3 regions of the Paracoccus sp. N5 genome follow, and region 3 is predicted to be linked to each of the others. Evidence: riboswitches for the same ligand, from Rfam matches in the RefSeq annotation. Region 3 holds a riboswitch; each other region holds the start of a gene.
What was found. Region 3 has a riboswitch for cobalamin ahead of PARN5_RS0105405 (DUF1636 domain-containing protein). Riboswitches for the same ligand answer to the same signal wherever they lie in the genome.

Region 1 (6,855 bases), on a different contig from region 3:
AGACCGAGGCGATCTTGCGCTTCAAGGGATCGGCCCCGGCCGCATATTTCTCGACGATGGTGCGCGCCTTGGTCTGCAGATGCGGGTTCTCCTCGGCCCAGCGAAAGGCCTCGTCCACCTCCTTGGTCAGGCACAGCGTCGAGAAGATCGAGCTGTAGGAGCGCGCATGCACCGCCTCCATGAAGCTGATGTTCGACAGCACCGCCTCTTCATGCGGCGTCAGCGCATCGGGCATCATCGAGGGCGCGCCGATGGTGTTCTGCACCGTGTCGAGCAGCGTCAGCCCGGTAAAGACCCGGATGGTCAGCTCACGCTCGGCCGGGCGCAGCGTGGCCCAGCTCTGTACGTCGTTCGACAGCGGCACCTTCTCGGGCAGCCAGAAATTGACGGTCAGCCGGTTCCAGACCTCCAGGTCCTTCTCGTCCTCCAGCCGGTTCCAGTTGATCGCCCGCAAGGGGGTCCGGAGCGCGTGATCCTTCATCCGAAGAACCTTTCTTTCTTGTGCAAATATCCTCGGGGGTGTGGGGGCAGACAGCCCCCACCGCTACGGCCGATCACAGCGTGCAGGACACGCAGCCCTGCACCTCGGTGCCCTCCAGCGCGGTCTGGCGCAGGCGGATGTAATAGATCGTCTTGATGCCCTTCTTCCAGGCATAGATCTGCGCGCGGTTGATGTCGCGCGTCGTGGCCTCGGCCGGGAAGAACAGCGTCAGCGACAGGCCCTGGTCGACATGCTCGGTCGCGGCGGCATAGGTGTCGATGATCGCCTCGGGCCCGATCTCATAGGCGTCGCGGTAGAACTCGATGTTCTCGTTCGACATGAAGGCGGCGGGGTAATAGACCCGGCCGATCTTGCCTTCCTTGCGGATCTCGATCTTGGCGACGATCGGGTGGATCGAACTGGTCGAGTTGTTGATATAGCTGATCGAGCCGGTCGGCGGCACCGCCTGCAGGTTGCGGTTGTAAAGCCCGTGCTGCATCACCGATTGCTTCAGCGCCGCCCAGTCCGCGCGCGTGGGCAGGGTGACGTTCTCGAACACCCGCTCGACGTCGGGCAGCGTCGGCAGCCAGTCGGCTTCGGTGTATTTGTCGAAGAACGAGCCGTCGGCATATTTCGACTTCTCGAAATCCTTGAAGGTGCTGCCATGCTCCTGCGCCAGCAGGTTCGAGGCGCGGATGGCGTGATAGGCCACGGCGGCGAAATAGACCGAGGTGAACTCGACCCCTTCGGGGCTGCCGTAATGGATACGCTCGCGGGCCAGGAAGCCGTGCAGGTTCATCTGGCCCAGGCCCACGGCATGGGCCTCGTCATTGCCGCGCCGGATCGAGGGCACGGCGTCGATGGCCGACATTTCCGATACCGCGGTCAGCGCCCGGATCGCCGCCTCGACGGTGGCGCCCAGGTCCGGGCCGTCCATGGTCGCAGCGATGTTCAGCGAGCCGAGATTGCACGAAATATCAGTGCCCAAATGGGAATAGCTGAGATCCTCGTTGAACTCGCTCGCCTCGTTCACCTGCAGGATCTCGCTGCAAAGGTTCGACATGGTGATGCGGCCATGCACGGGATTGGCGCGGTTCACCGTGTCCTCGAACATGATATAGGGATAGCCGCTTTCGAACTGGATCTCGGCCAGGGTCTGGAAGAATGCGCGGGCGTTGATCTTGCGCTTCTTGATGCGCTTGTCGTCCACCATCTCGGCATATTTCTCGGTCACCGAGATTTCCGAGAAGGGCACGCCATAGACCTTCTGGATGTCATGCGGCGAAAACAGATACATATCCTCGTTGCGCTTCGCCAGTTCGAAGGTCACGTCGGGAATGACCACGCCAAGGCTCAGCGTCTTGATGCGGATCTTCTCGTCGGCGTTCTCGCGCTTGGTGTCGAGGAAGCGCAGGATGTCGGGGTGATGCGCGTTCAGATAGACCGCGCCCGCGCCCTGTCGCGCGCCCAGCTGGTTGGCATAGGAAAAGCTGTCTTCCAGCAGCTTCATCACCGGGATCACGCCCGAGGACTGGTTCTCGATGCCCTTGATCGGCGCGCCGGCCTCGCGCAGGTTGGTCAGCATCAAGGCCACGCCGCCGCCGCGCTTCGACAGTTGCAGCGCCGAGTTGATCGAGCGGCCGATGGACTCCATGTTGTCTTCCAGCCGCAGCAGGAAGCACGAGATCAGCTCGCCCCGCGACTTCTTGCCGGCGTTCAGGAAGGTCGGCGTCGCCGGCTGGAAGCGGCCCGACAGGATCTCGTCCATGAAGCGCATGGCCAGGCCCTCGTCGCCGCGCGCCAGCGCCAGGGCGACCATGACCACGCGGTCCTCATAGCGTTCCAGGTAGCGCTGGCCGTCGCGGGTCTTCAGCGTGTAGCTGGTGTAATACTTGAACGCGCCCAGGAAGGTCGGGAAACGGAACTTCTTCTGATAGGCGGCATCCCAGATCGCGCGCTGGAAATTCTTGGAATACTGGTCCAGCACCTCGGGCTCGTAATAGCCCTCGTCGACCAGATAGCGCAGCTTCTCGTCGAGGTTGTGGAAAAACACCGTGTTCTGGTTGACGTGCTGCAGGAAATACTGCCGCGCGGCCTTGCGATCCGCATCGAAGCGGATCTTGCCCTCGCCGTCGTAAAGGTTCAGCATCGCGTTGAGCGCGTGATAATCGAGCTCGGCCTTTACGCCATCGTCAAGCATTCCGTCCCCCAGAATTTGTTGAGCCCCGCCAGCACGCGGGAAATGTCCAGATCAGTCCCCGCCAGTTCGAATCGATACAGCACGGGGACGTTGCACTTGTCAGAAATCACCCTGCCGGCCAAGGCGTAAGTCGCCCCGAAATTCCGGTTGCCGGTGGCGATGACGCCGCGCAGCCCGGCGCGGCGGTCGGGGTCGTTCAGGAAATGGATGATCTGCTTCGGGACAGCCCCGCGCCCCTCGCCATCGGCGAAGGTCGGGCAGATCAGCACATAGGGCCGAACCGGCGCCGGCATCGCATCCTTGGGCGAGATCGGGACGCGCGAGGCGGGCAGGCCCAGCCGCGCCACGAAACGCGCCGTATTCCCCGAGGCCGAGGAGAAATAGACCAGATCGCCCCCGCCGGCCATGGCCTTAGGACAGGCGGCCGATCATGTCCGGGCGGAAGCCGGCCCAATGCGCCTCGCCGGCGACGACGACCGGCGCCTGACGATAGCCCAGCGAGGTGACCAGTTCCATTGCCGCGTCATCCTCGGTCAGGTCGACCAGGTGATAGTCCAGGCCGCGTGCGTCGAGCGCGCGGGTGGTGGCGGTGCATTGCACGCAGGCGGGCTTGGAATAAACGGTGATGGACATGCCTCTGCTCCTTTTTTGCTGTGGGCAGCACAAGGCCGGGCCGATGGTCATGCCATCGCACCGATCAAGCCCCGCGCCCGCCGCACGGTGTCGTCATTTCGGTGCCATGGCAGGTCTTGCGACTCGCAGTCCCCGGGACCGGGCTTCCGACTGCGGGGGCCGTGCCGGAAATCGCCGGCTGCCCTCTGTGTCTCCCGGTCGAAACCGGGTTAACCATGACCGCCCCAATAAGCCATGTCGGAAGGCGCGCGTCAATCCAGATATGGTGTTCCCGGGCGATCTATCCCCCGCTATCTGGTGGTCGCAGGCATTTTGGACCTTAACGCGAACACCCGGTTACCAGCGCAAGAAACCGGGTTTCCCGATGCGGGTTCCGGCCCATGCTGGGCTCGCAACAAGCAAGGGAAAAGCAGAATGCTGCTCAAGGACAAGACCTTCATCATCACCGGCGCCTCCAGCGGCATCGGCGCCGCCGCGGCGCAGATCTTCGCGGCCGAGGGCGCGCGGCTGGTGATCTCGGCCCGGCGCGAGGATCGGCTTGCCGACCTCGCCGCCCGAATCGATCAGGGCACGGGCCGCGTCGCGGTGCTGGCCGGCGATGTCACGGCGCCCGGCCATGCCGAGGCGCTGGTCGCGCTGGCGCAGGACCGCTTCGGCGGGCTCGACGGCGCCTTCAACAATGCCGGGCAGATCGGTTCGGACGCGCTGGTGCACGAGATCCCGGACGCGGAATGGCAGCGGCTGATCGCCACCAACCTGACCGCCGCCTTCCTGGCCGCGCGGGCGCAGGTGCCGGCGCTGCTGGCGCGGGGCGGCGGCGCGCTGGTCTTTACCGGCAGTTTCATCGGCCATACCGCGGTGCTGCCGGGCATGGGCGGCTATGCCGCGGCCAAGGCCGGGCTGATCGGGCTGGTGCAGGCGCTGGCGGTGGATTACGGCCCGCAGAATATCCGGGCCAATGCCCTGCTGCCCGGCGGCACGCTGACCGAGATGGCGGGCGATGCCGCGACCAACCCCGAAACCGCCGGCTTCATCGCCGGCCTGCATGCCCTGAAGCGCATGGCCCGGCCCGAGGAGATCGCCCGCGCGGCGCTGTTCCTGCTGTCCGACCACGCGAGCTTCGTCACCGGCACGGCGATGCTGGCCGATGGCGGCAATTCGATCTGCAAGGCCTAGCCCTTCAGGCTGCGCCACAGGCTCAGGCAGGCATCGGTCAGGTCGCCCATCCGGGCCAGCAGGTGCTCGCGCTCCAGCGCCGGCGCCTCGGCGGCGCGGTCGAGCCGCGAAAGCAGCCGCATGATCCGGCGCCGATGCGTGCCCGCGGCCAGTTGCAGCGGGTCGGCGAGCAGCCCGGCGAAGGTCGTCACCACCGAGGCCAGGACCGCCAGCCCGAACCCGGTCGCGATCACTTCGAGCGTGGAAAGCTCGCGCGGGAAGATGCCATACCACAATCCGCCCGCCCAGCTTCCCAGCGCGAAGTCCTGGATCGCCTGGCTTTGCGCCCGCATGTCGGCCAGCGGCCCGGCCAGCGAGATGACGCCCGGCGTCGCGCGGTGAAACAGCAAAAGCCCCGCCAGCAGCACCAGGACCGAGGTGGTGATCTCGGACACGGCATTGCGCGTCTCGGCATAGTCGGCGGTGGCGCGGGCCACGGCCTCGGGCGGGGCCTTCGGGCCCAGCCCCTGGGCATCCAGCGCGGCGATGAAGCCGGTCAGGTCGTCCACGATATGATGCGACAGGTCCGAGGGCAAGAAGATCCGCCGCCGCGCCATCCAGTCGGCCGCCCGCACCGCGCCCAGGCGGCGCAGCAGCGGCACCGCCAGCCGCGTCAGCAGGAAGACCGGCGACAGCAGGACATTGACCGGCGCCCGCAGCAGGTCCAGCCCCAGCGCGTGGCGATGCAGCGCCAGGGTGCCGCGCAAGCCGAAGCGGGCGCGGACAAAGCGGCGCACCTCGGTCTCGCGCCGGGTCATCGGGCGGGTGTCGGCGGGCGGCATGGCGGCTCCGGTCGGCAGGGTCGCCTTCTACCTAGGGCCGCCGGCCCGGCCGATCAATGGCTCAGACCAGCCCGACCAGGGCAAATCCCAGGCCCGAGATGAAAAGCCAGGCCTGCGCCCCCAGCGCCAGCGGCCGGACGCCCTTGGCGCGCAGCTTGCGCAGGTCGGTCTCCAGCCCCATCGCGGCCAGCGCCACGGTCAGCAGGAACGAGGTCAGGGTGACGACCTGGGCCTTGGCGCCCTCGGGCAGCGGCAGGGCGCTGTTCAGCAGCACGACGGCGATGAAGCCCAGCACGAACCAGGGCGCGGGCGCGCTGCCATGGGCGCTGCCGCCGCGACGGCGGGCCAGCGCGCCCAGGATCAGGATCATCGGCGCCAGCAGGATCACCCGGCTCAGCTTGGCGACGGTGGCGGCCTGGCCGGCCTCGGCCCCGTGCTGGAAGCCGGCGCCGACGACCTGTGCCACCTCGTGGATGGTCGCGCCGGTCCAGATGCCGTAATGCGCCGCGTCCATGCCCAGCAGGCTGCCGAGCACCGGCATGGCGATCATCGACAGCGAGCCGAAGACCGTCACGCAGGCGATGGCATAGGCCACGTCCTCATCCGCGCCGCGGGTGACGGTATTCGTCGCGATCACCGCCGAGGCGCCGCAGATCGAGGTGCCGGCGGCGATCAGCTCGGCCAGCCGCCGCTCGACCCCCAGCGCCCGGCCGGCCCATTTCGTGAACAGGAAGGTCGCGGCCAGCGTGACCGAGATCACCGCCAGTCCCGGCAGCCCGACGGCGCGCAGCTGCGCCAGCGTCAGCTGGAAGCCCAGCAGGACGATGGCGAGGCGCAGGATCCGCCGCAGCGAAAAGGTGATCCCCGGCTGCGCCAGTGCCGGCGTGCCGATCAGGTTCCTGACCGCGATGCCCAGCACCATGGCCACCACCAGCGGGCTCAGCGCCGGGATGCCCGACAGGCGCTGCACCGCCATGGCCGCCACCGCAAGGATACAGGTCAGCCCCAGCCCCGGCAGGGTCGCCGCAAGCCCGGCGATGAAACCCGGGGTTCCGCCTTGTGCATGATCCATCTGGGACATGATTCCGCTCCTTTGCCGTTACGGTGGAACATGGTTCCTGCGCAATCATCATTCCATCGCATTATATTTGTCAGATCGTTCGATTTGACTTATGGGTTGGTCATGACGCTTGAACAGCTCCGCATCTTTCTGGCCGTGGCCGAGCGCCAGCATGTCACCCGTGCCGCCGAGGTTCTGGGCCTGACCCAATCCGCGGTCAGCGCCGCGATCTCGGCGCTCGAGGCGCGCCATGGCGTGCGGCTGTTCGACCGCGTCGGCCGGCGCATCGTGCTGACCGATGCCGGCACCGCCTTCATGGCCGAGGCCCGTGCGGTGCTCGACCGGGCCGAGACCGCCGAGATGGTGCTGGAGGATCTGGCGCGCGAACCGCGCGGCCGGCTGCGCCTGCATGCCAGCCAGACCGTCGCCAGCTATTGGCTGCCGCCCCGGCTGGTGGCGCTGCGCGACCTGCATCCGGGCATCG
Region 2 (6,855 bases), on a different contig from region 3:
ACGCCGGGACGCGCGGCGATCTCGTCATACCAGCGCCGGACATGGCCATAGATCCCGGCATCGAGGAAGGTCGCCGCGTCGCCATAGACCTTGCCCGCGATGACCTGGCCATACCAGGGCCAGATCGCCATGTCGGCGATGGAATATTCCTCGCCGGCCATGAAGCGGTGGTCGGCCAGGTGCCGGTTCAGCACGTCGAGCTGGCGCTTCGCCTCCATCGTGTAGCGGTCGATGGCATATTCGATCTTGACCGGGGCATAGGCATAGAAATGCCCGAAGCCGCCGCCCAGGAAGGGGGCCGAGCCCATCTGCCAGAACAGCCAGTTCAGCGCCTCGGTCCGCGCCGCCGGATCGCGGGGCAGGAAGGCGCCGAATTTCTCGGCCAGATAAAGCAGGATCGAGCCGGATTCGAACACCCGCCGCGGCGGCGTGACCGAGTGGTCCATCAGCGCCGGGATCTTGGAGTTCGGGTTCACCGCGACGAAGCCGCTGCCGAACTGGTCGCCATCGCCGATGCGGATCAGCCAGGCGTCGTATTCGGCATCGAAGCCGGCCTCCAGCAGCTCTTCCAGCATGATCGTGACCTTCTGCCCGTTGGGCGTGGCCAGCGAATAAAGCTGCAAGGGATGCTTGCCGACCGGCAGGTCCTTGTCATGCGTCGGCCCGGCAACGGGCCGGTTGATGCTGGCGAACTGGCCGCCGCTTTCCTTTTCCCATGTCCAGACCCTGGGCGGGGCATAGTCGTCGCTCATGACCTCTCCTGTCGCTGCCTGGTCCCAAGATGTGGAGGATGGCGCCGAACATCAACCTTGGCTGCGGTGGCGCCCTCATCTGGCAGTTTTCCGCCATGGTGCGCCGCCGCGGGTTCGATGCGTCATTTCCGGCGCGCGAGGATGTCGAGCATCCGCTGCCGGGCGGCTTCGGGCAGGTCGGCCGGCAGGTCGGCCCTGGTCGCCGGGGTGTCGCCGACCTGGATCAGCATCGCCATGCCCATGGTGTAATGCGGCGAGCATTTGATGCCCCAGATGCCGGGCGCATCCAGCGTCACCGCGATCTCCTCGTCGATCTTGCCGATGAACTTCGCGCCGCCCTCGGGGATCATGCCGGCGATGCTGGCGGCGTTGTGGCCCGGATCGGCGGCGATGAACTTCACCGTGTCGCCGGGCGCGATCACCAGGTATTCGGGCTCGAAGGGCATCGGGCCGGTGGCGTTGCGGTTCAGCATCCTGACCTCATGGGTCTCGGCCAGGGCGGCGGCGGGAAGCAGGCAGGCCAGCAGGGCGGCACGCAGCAGCATGGTTTGTCCTTTCACGACAGGCGCTGGAAGGCGAAGACCGGACGGCCGCCGCCGGGGTGGGGGATCAGCTCGGCCTCGACCCCGAAGATCCGGCGGATCAGCGCCGGGGTCAGGATCTCGGCGGGCGGTCCCAGTGCCACGCAGCGGCCGGCCTGCATCACCAGCACCCGGTCGCAGCGCAGCGCGTGGTGCAGGTCATGCAGCGCGATCACCGTGGTGACGGAGAGCGCCTCGACCAGGTCGAGGATGCCAAGCTGGTGGTGGATGTCCAGGTGGTTGGTCGGCTCGTCCAGAAGCAGGATGCGCGGCTGTTGCGCATGGGCGCGGGCGATATGGACGCGCTGGCGCTCGCCCCCCGACAGCGTGGACCAGTCGCGCGCGGCCAGATGCGCCATGCCGACCGCCTTGAGCGCGGCGGCAACTGCCGCGTCGTCCCGGGCCCCCCAGGGCCGCAGCGGTCCAAGCCAAGGCGTGCGGCCCAGCTCGACCGCGTCCCGGACCGAGAGGCGGTCGCCGGTCTCGGCCGACTGCGCCACCAGCGCCAGCCGCTGCGCGATCTGGCGGCGGCGCAATCGCGCCATCGGCTGGCCCTGCAGCCGGATCTCGCCGCTGTCGGGGCGGATCAGCCCGGCCATCAGGCTGAGCAGCGTCGACTTGCCCGAGCCGTTGGAGCCGACCAAGCCCAGCATCTCGCCCGGGCGCAGGGCCAGGCTGACATCGGCGACGATGTCGCGGCCCGCGATCCGGCGGCGGGCGCGGCTGACCTCCAGCACCGGCGTCATCGCTGCCGTCCCCGGACCATGACCACGGCAAAGGCGGGCGCGCCGACCAGCGCGGTGATGACGCCGATGGGCAGCACCTGGCCGGGCAGGACGATGCGGGACGCCACGTCGGACAGCACCAGGAACACCGCGCCCGCCAGCGCCGTCGCCGGGACCAGCCGGGCATGGCGGCTGCCGACGAGGAAGCGCATGGCATGCGGCACGACCAGCCCGACAAAGCCGATGGCCCCGGCGATCGAGACCATGACCGCCGTGATCAGCGCCGCCGTGCCGATCAGCACCGCCTGCGTGACCCGCAGGTCGATGCCAAGCGCGGCGGCGCTCTCGGCGCCGAAGGCGAAGGCGTCGAGCGCGCGGGCGTGCCACAGCGTCACCGCCAGCCCCAGCGCTGCCACGGGCAGCGCCAGCCAGGTGTCCGGCCAGCGCACGCCGGAAAGATTGCCCAGCAGCCAGAACATGATGCCGCGGGCCTGCTCGGCGCTGGCCGATTGCGCGATGATCAGCGCGGTCAGCGCGTTGAACATCTGCGAGCCGGCGATGCCCGCCAGGATGATGACCCCTGCGCCGCGCAACCCGGTGCCGCCGCCTGCCATGCGCGCCAGCGCGGCCACCAGCGCGAAGGCGGTCAGCGCGCCCGCGAAGGCCCCGGCCGACATGCCGACCAGCCCGGCGCCGAGCCCCGCGACCGCGATCAGCACCGCCCCGGTCGAGGCCCCGGCCGAAATGCCCAGCAGATAGGGCTCGGCCAGCGGGTTGCGCAGCAAGGCCTGCAGGATCAGCCCCGAGAGCGCGAGGCTGGCGCCGCCGCAGGCCGCGACCACGGCGCGCGACAGCCGGTAATGCCAGATCACGCTGGCGTCGATCGGGTCGGGCGCCGCCGAGGAAAGCCCCGCCTTGGCCGCCAGCACCTCGATGACGGTGGCAAGCGGGATCCGCGTCTCGCCTACCACCGTGCCGAAGATCAGCGCCGCGACCAGCGCCGCTGGCGCCAGCCACAACCAGTCCCGCGCGCGTCCGGCGGTCGCGGCGCGCACCTTCATTTCAGGTCGAACCCGGCCAGCGCATCGGCCAGCGTCTCCAGCGCGTAGATCGTGCGCACCGAAGGGTCCATGGCATTGGCCGGCAGGGTGACGATGCGGTCATGCCGGACGGCCTGCATCTGGCGCGTCACCGGGTCCGAGGTCAGGAAGGCGCGCTTGACCGCGATGTCGTCGGCCGGAAAGCGGCGGCGGTCCATCTCGGCCGCGACGATGAAGCTCGGGTCGGCCTTGGCGATGGTTTCCCAGCCGACGGTCGGCCATTCCTCTTGCGAGCGCACGACGTTCTTCACGCCAAGCTTCGACAGCATCCAGCCCGGCGCGGCGTTGACGCCGGCGACATAGGGGTCGATCTCGATATCGGCCGAGGAATACCAGAACACGCCCGAGACATTCTCGGGCAGGCCCAGGCGCCCGGCCTTCTCGACCGCCGCCGCCTCGCGCGCCTTGAGCTCGGCGACCACCTCGGCGCCGCGCGCCGAGACGTCGAAGATCGTCGCGAGTTCGGTGATGCCCTGATAGAGCAGCGCGGTGTCGAACATCACCATGCGCGCGCCGTCCATGCTCTGGCTGTTGTCCTTGCCGACGCATTCGGTGGGCATGATCCAGCTCGGGATCTGCGCGTCGTCGAACATCTCGCGGGTGCCGACCGCGCCCTGCGGGCCGATCATCCATTCATAGGCGGTGACGACCAGCTCCGGCCGCTTGGCCAGCACGCTCTCGAAGCTCGGGGCGTTGTCGGCGAGGCGCTCGACCTTGGCATCGGCTTCCTCGAACTCCGGCAGCACCGGGTTGATCCACAGCGCCGTGCCCGCGACCTTGTCGGCCAGGCCCAGCATATACAGGATCTCGGTCGTGCTTTGCCCGACGCTGACCACGCTCTCGGGCGCCTTGTCGAAGGTCACCGGGTGGCCGCAACTGGTCAGGGTCAGCGGGTATTCGGTGCCGGCCAGCGCCATCGGCGCCAGGCCAAAGGTGACGGCAATCGCCGTGGTGTATCTCAGCATGATGGTCCCTTCCGCTGCATCATGGGCAGGCGCAGGGCATGGACAGGCATGCAGGGCAGGCGGTGCCGGCAGCAAACCCCGTCCGGGCCCACCGCCCGGGTTGGTCATTGCGCCGGCAGGTCTCCTGACTGACGGGTCACGGCAGGGACGCGGCCTTCCCATGGCACGGGGCCACAGTGGCTGTTTCGCATCCTGCTCGCCGCCTACAGTTGCGGGGGCAGTTCCGGTTCGGGGCCTTGACCCCGACGGATTCCCTTTCAATTCCTTGCGGAAACCGACGGCTTCGCCATAGCGCCCTGCACCCGCGCTGGCAAGGCCGGGAATCCGGGCCGGCGGCGGCGCGCGCTTCATGGACGGCGGCGAGGGCCGTTCGCGCTTTGCCTTGGCGCCTTCCCCGGTCAGCGCGCCCTCAGACCCGCGATCACCCGATCCGCCATGCGGGCGCAACGGGCGCCGTCGAAGGGAAAGACCGTATCGAAACCGCCGCGCAGCCGCGTCTCCAATGCCTGGCGCAGCCGGCGACGGGCGCGAAACAGCCGCGTGCGCACGGTGATCGGGTTCAGGCCCAGGTCGCGGGCGATGCTCGGGATCGGCTGGCCCTCGACCTCGTGCAGCAGGAAGGGCAGCCGCAGTTCGGGCGGCAGGCGGCTCAGCGCCTCTTCGAGCAGGCCGCGGATCTGGTGGCGGGCGGCGCCGGCCTCGGCGGTTTCGGCGCCGGGGAATGTCAGCACATCGGCCGGGGGGCTGGTCTCATCGCTCACGCTGTGATCCTTGTCGGGGCGCCGGCGGCGGGCCTGCATCCGGGCGGCATTGATGGTGATCCGGCTGATCCAGGTGGAAAAGCGCGCCTCGCCGCGAAAGCCGTCAAGGTGGGTGAAGGCGGCAAGATAGGCCTCTTGCACCGCCTCCTCGGCCTCGGCGTCCGAGGGCAGGATGCCGCGGGCGATGCGAAACAGGCGCGGGTTCATCCGCCGCACCAGCTCGCGGATCGCCGCCTCGTCGCGGGCGCGGGCGGCGGCGACCAGCTGCCAGTCGGGGTCGTCCTGCGCTTTGGCAAGGGGGCGGGCGCGGATCATGTCGCGCCCTCCGCCTCGGTCCGGCCGGTGGCGAGGATCGCGTCGAGGCTCGGGAAGGCTGCCAGAACCTCGGGCATCAGATCCTCGCTGTCCGCCGCCACGCCCTCCCAGCCGGGGCTGCCGGGCCGGCCCACCACGATCCGCCCGACCATCGCGGCCATTTCATGCGGCTGGCAATAATAGTCATAGACGCCGGGTAGGGTCAGCGTGACCTCGAACGCCTGATCCGGCAACAGCAAACCGCTGTCCCAGGGCTGGGCGCCGGCCGGAATGCGGCGGCGGCGGTCGAACAGGGCCGGGTGATAGGCGGTGGTCGTATGGCTGTTGCCGGGATCGCGGTTCACGAAGCGCAGGACCGTGCCCGGCGCCACCGCCAGCCCCTGGGGCGAGAACCAGACCCTTTCGCCGCGCGGGGTGCCGCGCATGGCGATCTCCTCGGACCCCGCGGCCTTGCCGGCGTGGCCGGCCAGCGGGCCAAGGGCGGCGAGACCGCCGCCGAGGACCAGCAGATGGCGGCGGCCGAGCCTCATTGCGCCAGCCTGTCGCGCGCGCCGGCGTCGTGATACAGCACGACATGGGCATGGGGTTTCTCGACGCCCGGATGGCCGGCGTTGTAATAGATGTCGACGCTGGTCACCGTATCCTCGCCCAGCGGCAGATCGTTGAAGCCGCTGCCGTTTTTCAGGTCGTCCAGCGGCACCATATAGACCGTCGCCGAAAGCTTGCCGTCGTGGTCATAGGCCAGGAACGGCCCGGCGGGCAGGCTGGCCGGATCGACGTAAAGCGTGCCGAGGCCGGGGATGAAGTCGGGCAGCGCGACCAGCTTGCTGACCTGGGCAAAGGGCGCCGCCGGCGGCGCGGTGGTCGAGGCCGTGTCAGCCCAGGCCATGCCTGCGGTGGCAAAGGCGGCGAAGACGAGCGGGACGATGATACGCATGTCGTTTCCTTTCCGATCCGAGCCCGTCACCAGGGCTCATGCCGGATTGGATGCGGGTTTCCGGGAAATGTTCCCGCGGTGGTGAAGAATTTCCGCTTCGGGATCTGCCGCGGCGCCGCCTGCGCAAGACGGTCGCTCGGCCTTGTCCATGCCTTCGAGAGCCGTGCCGGGATCAGCGAGCCGGCAATGCCGCCAGGGCGGCGGCAAGAGCCGCCTCGCCGGGTGCGCAGGCGCGTTCGATCTCGTCCCGCTCGGCGCGCGAAAGGGCGTCGAGGCGCGACGGGCGCCGCTGCGGCATGGCGGCGGTTCGCTCCAGCCAGTCGGGCGCGATGTCGATGCCCAGGTGCCGGCCCAGCCGTTCGATGTTGTCGCGCGGATCGCGGAACAGGTCCTCGTGGCGCAGGACCAGCGGCCGGGCGTCGCCCAGGCCCTGCAGGCCGCGGATCGTCAGGGCGGACCAGAAGGCGCCGGCATCCGCCAGGCTGGGGCGGCGCGCGACGATGCGCCGGATCGCCCAGCCTCCGCCAAGCGCGGCGACCAGGCTCCAGGCCGCGCCGCGTCCGAAATGCCGCCGCGGGTGCAGCAGGTCCAGGCCCAGCGGCCCCAGCCTGCGCCAGCACCAGATCGCCAGCCGCGCGGCGGGATAGTCGCGCATCGACAGGGCCGTGTCCGGCCCGCCCCGCAGCAGCAGCACCAGCGCCGCATCGGGAAACATCGCG
Region 3 (6,855 bases):
CCCCGCAGCGCCGGCGGCGCGGCGGCCAAGGGCGGTGTCAACGACAGCCAGAAGGGCGACCCGGGCCTCGATACCGGCGACTGGCCCGACGACAAGCCGCCGGGCAACCTGCGGGTGGATTACGTCCTGCCCGCGAAGGGGCTGAAGATCACCGATTCGGGCGTGTTCTGGCCGGCCGAGGGGCCGCTCGCCAAGGCGGCGCTGACCGCTTCCGCGCATCGCCTGGTCTGGGTAGAGTTGGACTGGCCATGACCCAATTCGACGAATCCGACCGCGACACGCTCGATCGCATCCTGCGCTGGCGCCGCGACATGCGGCATTTCCGCACCGACCCGGTGCCCGAACCCTTGCTGGACGAATTGCACGCCGCGATGGAGCTTGCGCCCTCGGTCGGCAATTCCCGGCCCTGGCGGGTGATCCGCGTCGAAAGCCCGGGCCTGCGGGCCGAGATCCGCGCCGATTTCCTGCGCTGCAATGCCGAGGCCGCCACGGGCTATCAGGGCGAGCAGCGCCGCGCCTATGACGCGCTGAAGCTGGCCGGGCTGGACCGGGCGCCGGTCTGGCTCGCGGTCTTTACCGACACGAGCCCTGCCGAGGGTCACGGCTTGGGCCGCGCCACCATGCCGGCGACGCTGCACCAGTCCACCGCCATGGCGATCCATACGCTATGGCTGGCGGCGCGGGTGCGCGGGCTGGGGCTGGGCATGGTCTCGATCCTGGACCCGGCGCATGTCGGCCCGCTGCTGCAAGTGCCCGAGGGCTGGGAATTCACCGCGCTTCTGTGCCTCGGCTGGCCCGAGTTCACCGACGACACGCCGCTGCTGCATCGCACCGGCTGGCAGGCCAATACCGCGCCAGGCTGGCAGAAACGCTAGGCCCCGCCGGCGCGCGGCGGGGCCCGTTTTCTGGGGGTGGCGGCTTACTGCTGCGGCGGCGCGGGCGGCGGGCCCATCGGCTGGCCGTTCACGCTGATCTGCCCGCCTTCGGGCATCTGGATATCCCAGACCGCGTCGCCGCCCTCGCCCGGCTTCGACATGGCGCGGGCCATGCGCAGCATCATCAGCGGCTGCGCGGCCTCGTCCTGCGGCGCGGCGGCCAGCGCCGATTCCAGCGTGTCGAGTCCGCTGGCCGAGATCAGCGCCGTGCCCACCGGCGCCGCGCCCGGACCGACCGCCACATCGGCGCGATAGTCGATCTGATAGCCGTCGCCCTTGATCTGCGAGGGCGCCAGTTTCAGCGTCGCCTTGCCGTCGGGCAGGAGCGCCTGCTGCATCTGCTGGGGCGAGAGCTTGGCCAGCGGCTCCTCGGCATTCAGGTCGAAGCTCTCGATCAGCAGCTTCGCCGGCGCCGCCAGGTCGAAGTCCGAGGCGGCGAAGTCCAGCGACACCTCTTGCGGCAGGATCGGCGCGACCCAGGACGGCAGCACGCCCTCGGGCACGGTCAGGCCAGAAAGCACCAGCTTCTCGGCCAGCCGCCCGTCCGGCACAGCGCCGCTGAGCCCCAGGCCCAGCGTGGCCGAGGCCAGGCCGAATTCGCCGATGGGCGAGCCGATCTTCATGTCGCGGATCGCCATCTCCAGGCTCAGCTCGTCCCACAGCGGCATGGCGGCGGCCAGCCGGTCGCGCAGCCCGTCCTGCGACTGCTTGATCTGCGCCTCGGACGGATGCGCGACGAACCAGGCCAGAAGCGACAGGACGCCCTCCGAGCGGGCGCCCGCCATCAGCCCCTTGCCGTCATAGCCGGGGGCCGAAACCTCGATCAGCATCGGCGCCCCGCCGGGACCGAACACCAGCTCCTGGCTTTGCTTCAGGTCGGTGGCGGTGAAGGCCATCGCCTGGTCCACGCCGCCCGCCTTGCCGGCGGTGCCGGTCATTTCCACCTCCATCCGCGCGGTGGTCTGGTGGTCGCGCGAGATGACCTGCGGCTCGGCATCCGGCGCGGGCGCGACGGGCATGCCGTCCGGCCCCATTGCCTCGGGCGGGCCATATTGCACGGAATCGATGACGTAATCGGTCATCACCGCCTTCTGCTCGCGGAAGCCCTTCAGCGCCTCGTCCCAGATGCCGGTGGATTGCACCTTGGTGGTGCCCTTCTGCTCGAACATCTTCGGCACCACCACCGACCAGCTGAGCACCTGGTCCTCGCTGACGCCCCAGCTGCCGTCGCCGTTGTCGGTCAAGGTATAGGTCAGGGGCGAGACGGTGATCTGCGCCCGGGCATCCGGCACCTGCGCCAGAAGCGGCGCCGGATCGATCGTCAGCTGGTAGCTGTCGCCCTGCGGGGTGACGCTGACCACGCCCTCGGTCGCGCCCAGATAGGTCTGCAAGACGCCGGTCAGCCGCGCCGCGCCCTCGTTGGTCGCCGGCACCGCCCAGGCGGCCGAGACCGGCCCCAGCGCCAGCAGCGCCACAAGTCCTTGTCTGAAATAGAGCATGAATATTCCTCTCGCACGCAGGCAAAGCCGTTTTACGTCGTCAGATGAGCCGATTCCGGCCTAGAACTCCACCCCCGGCTGGGCCTTGATGCCGTCGCGGAACGGATGCTTCACCATCTCCATCTCGGTCACAAGATCGGCGGCGGCGATCAGTTCCGGCTTCGCATTGCGCCCGGTCAGCACGACATGGGTCATCGGCGGCTTTTCGCCCTGCAGAAAGCCCAGCACCTCGTCCAGCTCCAGATAGTCGTAGCGCAGCGCGATGTTGATCTCGTCGAGCAGCACCATGCGGATCCTTGGATCGCGGATCAGTTCCTTGGCCTTGTCCCAGCCGGCGCGGGCGGCGGCGATGTCGCGGGCCTTGTCCTGCGTCTCCCAGGTGAAGCCCTCGCCCATGGCGTGGAACTGGCACAGGTCGCCGAAATGCGTGGTCAAGAGCCGGCGCTCGCCGGTGTCCCAGGCGCCCTTGATGAACTGCACCACGGCACAGGGCATGCCATGGGCGATGCAGCGCAGGATCATGCCGAAGCCGGACGAGGACTTGCCCTTACCCTTGCCGGTATGGACGATGACCAGCCCCTTTTCGCCCTGCTTGCCGGCCATCATCCGGTCGCGGGCGGCCTTGACCTTGGCCATCTTCTGGGCGTGGCGGGCGTTGTCGTCGGTTTCCATCGGGACTCCTTTGCTTGACAAGCGGGGGCCGGCAGCGCAGAGCATGGGGCGCGCCGGTTCCTGTCCTATGACAGGTGAAAAGGGAATGCGACGGGTGAAAGCCCGAAAGCAGCCGCCCCCGCGACCGTGACCGGAAAGGTCGCCCGATGCCACTGGCCCGAAAGGCCGGGAAGGCGGGCGCCCGTGGGCCATCGCCCGAATCCGCAAGCCGGGAGACCTGCCGCGCAACGAAGGATTGACCGGCGGACGGGGTGTTCCTGCTGGGGTTCGGGCGCCTGCGCCCTGCCTCATGCCGCCATGACCAGGGGACTTGAGGCATGACCGTGACGCTGCATGTCTGCATCACCTGCCGCGCCGGCGAGCCCGTCGTCGACGGCCAGCCCGTGCCGGGACAGCGCCTGATGGCGGCGCTGCTGCGCCACCCCGATCCGGCGGGCGTGACCATCCGCCCGGTCGAATGCCTGTCCGCCTGTTCGAACGGCGCCGCCATCGCGCTCTCCGGCCCCGACCGCTGGACCTATGTCTATGGCCGCATGGAACCCGCGGACGCCGCCGAGATCCTGCAAGGCGCCAGCGCCTATGCCGCCACGCCCGACGGCATCGTGCCCTGGCGCGAGCGCAGCCCGATTTTCCGCAAGCGCAGCATCGCGCGCATTCCTCCGCCCTTGGGCCCCCGACTGGATGAATCATGACCGACCTGACCAAGACCCCCGTCACCGTCATCACCGGCTTCCTGGGCGCCGGCAAGACCACGCTGATCCGCCACCTGATGTCCGAGCCGCAGGGCAAGCGGCTGGCGGTGCTGGTGAATGAATTCGGCACCATGGGCGTCGATGGCGAGATCCTGAAATCCTGCGCCGACGAGAATTGCCCGGCCGAGAACATCATGGAGCTGTCGAACGGCTGCATCTGCTGCACCGTGGCCGACGATTTCATCCCGACGCTCGAGCGGCTGATGGCGATGCCCGTCAAGCCCGACCACATCCTGATCGAGACCTCGGGCCTGGCGCTGCCGAAGCCGCTGCTGAAAGCCTTCGACTGGCCGGCGATCCGCTCGCGCATCACCGTGGACGGGGTGATCGCGCTGGCCGATGCCGAAGCCGTGGCCGCCGGCCGCTTCGCCCCGGACGAAGCCGCGGTCGAGGCCCAGCGTGCCACCGATCCCAGCCTCGACCACGAGACGCCCTTGTCCGAGGTGTTCGAGGACCAGATCGCCTGCGCCGACATCGTGCTGCTGAGCAAGGCCGACCTGGCGGGCGAGGCCGGGCTGGCCGCCGCCCGCGCGGTGATCGAGGCCGAAACCCCGCGTCGCCTGCCGATCCTGCCCTTGACCGATGGCGTCATCGACCCGCGGCTGATCCTGGGCCTGGCGGCGGCGGCCGAGGACGACCTCGACGCCCGCCCCAGCCATCACGACGGCGCCGACGATCACGAGCATGACGATTTCGATTCGGTGGTGATCGACCTGCCGGAAATCGCCGACCCCGCCGATCTGGCCGCCCGCATCCAGCGCCTGGCCCGCGAGCAGAAGGCCCTGCGGGTCAAGGGCCATGTCGCCGTCGCCGGCAAGCCGATGCGCCTGCTGGTGCAGGCGGTGGGCGAGCGTGTGCGGCATCAGTTCGACCGGCCCTGGGGCGATCGGCCGCGCCTGTCGCGCCTTGTCGTCATCGCCGAACATGACGACATCGACGAAGCCGCGATCCGGGCGATTCTGGTGGGCTAGATGCACGTCGTTTTCCGCGAAAGCCGGGGGCTCGAGGAAACCGAGACCCCCACCGATCCCGGCCAGACCCCGGCCGATCTGGTGGTGCTGTCCTATTCCGACAGCGACCTCGGCGCCTTCGCGGCGGGCTGGCACAAGGCTCGATCGGGCGCCGCGGGCGGCCTGCCCTCGCTGCGGCTGTGCAATATCTCGGCGCTGCGCCACCCGGTCTCGGTCGATCAATATGCCGATTCGGTGCTGTCCCATGCCCGCGCCGTGCTGGTGCGGCTGATCGGCGGCGAGGCCTATTGGCCCTATGGCGTCGCCACGCTGCAAGACCTGGCCCGCAGGCAGGGCATCCCGTTGGCGCTGCTGCCCGCCGACGGCCGCCCCGATCCGGTGCTGGAGCGGTTCTCCACCCTGCCGGGCGAGACGCTGCGCCGCCTGTCGGCGCTGTGCGACCAGGGCGGCGCGGTGGCGGCGCAGATGGCGCTGGCGGAACTGGCGCGGGCGGCGGGGCTGGAGGCCGCGCCGGTCACCGGCCAGTCGCAGCTGCCCGACTTCGGCTTCTACGACCCCGACCGGGGCGTGACCGACCGGCCCGAGCCGGGGGTGCTGGTCAGCTTCTATCGCAGCTACCTGACCAGCGCCGACCTTGGCCCGGTCGATGCGATGATCCGGGCGCTGCGCGCGGCGGGCCTGCCGGCCAGCGGGGTCTTCGCGCCCTCGCTGAAGGCGCCGGGTTTCGCGGACTGGCTCGCGCCGCATCTGCCGGGCACGCGCGCGGTGGTGAACCTGACCGCCTTTTCCGCGCGCGACGATGCCGGCGCCACGCCCTTCGACGCGGCGGATTGCCCGGTGTTCCAGGTCGCGCTTTCGACCGCCACGCGGGACTTGTGGGCTGCCGAGGATCGCGGCCTGTCCGCCGCCGACCTTGCCATGCACGTCGTTCTGCCCGAGGTCGACGGCCGCATCTTCCTGGGCGCGATCAGCTTCAAGGCGGCCGAGCCGCGCGATCCCGACCTGCAATTCGCCCGCCTGGTCCACACCCCCGACCCGGCGCTGGTCGCGCAGGCGGTGGCGCGGATCCGGGCGCGGCTGGCGCTGCCGGCGGCGCGGCGGGCGGTGGTGCTCTCGACCTATCCCGGCAAGGCGCATCAGCTGGCCCATGCGGTCGGGCTCGACGCGCTGGCCTCGGCCGGCGCCATGCTGGGTCTGGACCACGCCGGGCTGGCGCAAAGGCTGCTGACCGAGCGCATCGACTGGCCCGCCGCCGACTATCGCGCCGCGCTGGCGGCCCTGCCGCAGGGCCTGCGCGACGATCTTCATGCCGCCTGGGGCCCGCCGCCCGACAGGCTGGGTTTCGCCGCCATCCGCCACGGCGCCGACCTGATCGCGCTGCAACCCGAACGCGGCGCGGCGCAGACCCGCGCTGACGACTATCACGACCTCAGCCGCACTCCGCGCCACGAATACGTGGCCTTCTACCTGTGGCTGCGGACCCAGGCCGACGCCCTGGTTCATATGGGCGCGCATGGCACGCTGGAATGGCTGCCGGGCAAGTCGGTGGCGCTATCGCCGGCCTGCTGGCCGCAGGCGCTGCTGGGCGACATGCCGGTCGTCTATCCCTTCATCGTCAACGATCCGGGCGAGGCGGCACAGGCCAAGCGCCGGCTTTCCGCAGTGACGCTGGGCCACCTGCCGCCGCCCCTGGTCGCGGCCGAGATGCCGGAAAACCTGGCGCATCTGGAACGGCTGCTGGACGAATATTCCACCGCGGACGGGCTGGACCCGCGCCGCCGCGACCGGCTGATCGGCGCCATCCGCGACGAGGCGCGCGCGGCGGGCGTCGAGGCCGACCTGGGCCTGCCGCCCGAGGCCGCCTCGGCGCAGGCCATCCCGCTGATCGACCGCTTCCTTTGCGATCTCAAGGACAGCCGCTTCGGCGACCGGCTGCATGTCTATGGCGCCGCGCCGGGCGAGGCGCTGGGGCTGGCCCGCGCGCTGGCCGGGCGGCCGGTCGCGCCGGGGCCTTCCGGCTCGCCCG

Region 1: another riboswitch for cobalamin. It lies ahead of nrdH (glutaredoxin-like protein NrdH); the one in region 3 lies ahead of PARN5_RS0105405 (DUF1636 domain-containing protein).
Region 2: another riboswitch for cobalamin. It lies ahead of PARN5_RS0120265 (ABC transporter substrate-binding protein); the one in region 3 lies ahead of PARN5_RS0105405 (DUF1636 domain-containing protein).

The regions. Positions count from the first base shown of each region.
Region 1 is NZ_AQUO01000002.1:962,389-969,243, reverse strand. Features, by position in the region: gene nrdF (class 1b ribonucleoside-diphosphate reductase subunit beta) at 1-481, opposite strand, end outside; gene nrdE (class 1b ribonucleoside-diphosphate reductase subunit alpha) at 555-2,681, opposite strand; gene nrdI (class Ib ribonucleoside-diphosphate reductase assembly flavoprotein NrdI) at 2,663-3,088, opposite strand; gene nrdH (glutaredoxin-like protein NrdH) at 3,093-3,314, opposite strand; cobalamin riboswitch at 3,405-3,547, opposite strand; gene PARN5_RS0118980 (SDR family oxidoreductase) at 3,729-4,490, shown strand; gene PARN5_RS0118975 (DUF6635 family protein) at 4,487-5,311, opposite strand; gene PARN5_RS0118970 (YeiH family protein) at 5,373-6,392, opposite strand; gene PARN5_RS0118965 (LysR substrate-binding domain-containing protein) at 6,495-6,855, shown strand, end outside.
Region 2 is NZ_AQUO01000003.1:189,065-195,919, reverse strand. Features, by position in the region: gene yghU (glutathione-dependent disulfide-bond oxidoreductase) at 1-752, opposite strand, end outside; gene PARN5_RS0120280 (pseudoazurin) at 875-1,297, opposite strand; gene PARN5_RS0120275 (ABC transporter ATP-binding protein) at 1,309-2,079, opposite strand; gene PARN5_RS0120270 (iron ABC transporter permease) at 2,076-3,119, opposite strand; gene PARN5_RS0120265 (ABC transporter substrate-binding protein) at 3,116-4,123, opposite strand; cobalamin riboswitch at 4,220-4,417, opposite strand; gene PARN5_RS0120260 (RNA polymerase sigma factor) at 4,522-5,199, opposite strand; gene PARN5_RS0120255 (plastocyanin/azurin family copper-binding protein) at 5,196-5,729, opposite strand; gene PARN5_RS0120250 (hypothetical protein) at 5,726-6,136, opposite strand; gene PARN5_RS0120245 (sulfotransferase) at 6,309-6,855, opposite strand, start outside.
Region 3 is NZ_AQUO01000001.1:1,064,627-1,071,481, forward strand. Features, by position in the region: gene PARN5_RS0105385 (endonuclease/exonuclease/phosphatase family protein) at 1-252, shown strand, start outside; gene bluB (5,6-dimethylbenzimidazole synthase) at 249-875, shown strand; gene PARN5_RS0105395 (hypothetical protein) at 920-2,434, opposite strand; gene cobO (cob(I)yrinic acid a,c-diamide adenosyltransferase) at 2,495-3,106, opposite strand; cobalamin riboswitch at 3,144-3,346, shown strand; gene PARN5_RS0105405 (DUF1636 domain-containing protein) at 3,424-3,798, shown strand; gene cobW (cobalamin biosynthesis protein CobW) at 3,795-4,829, shown strand; gene cobN (cobaltochelatase subunit CobN) at 4,830-6,855, shown strand, end outside.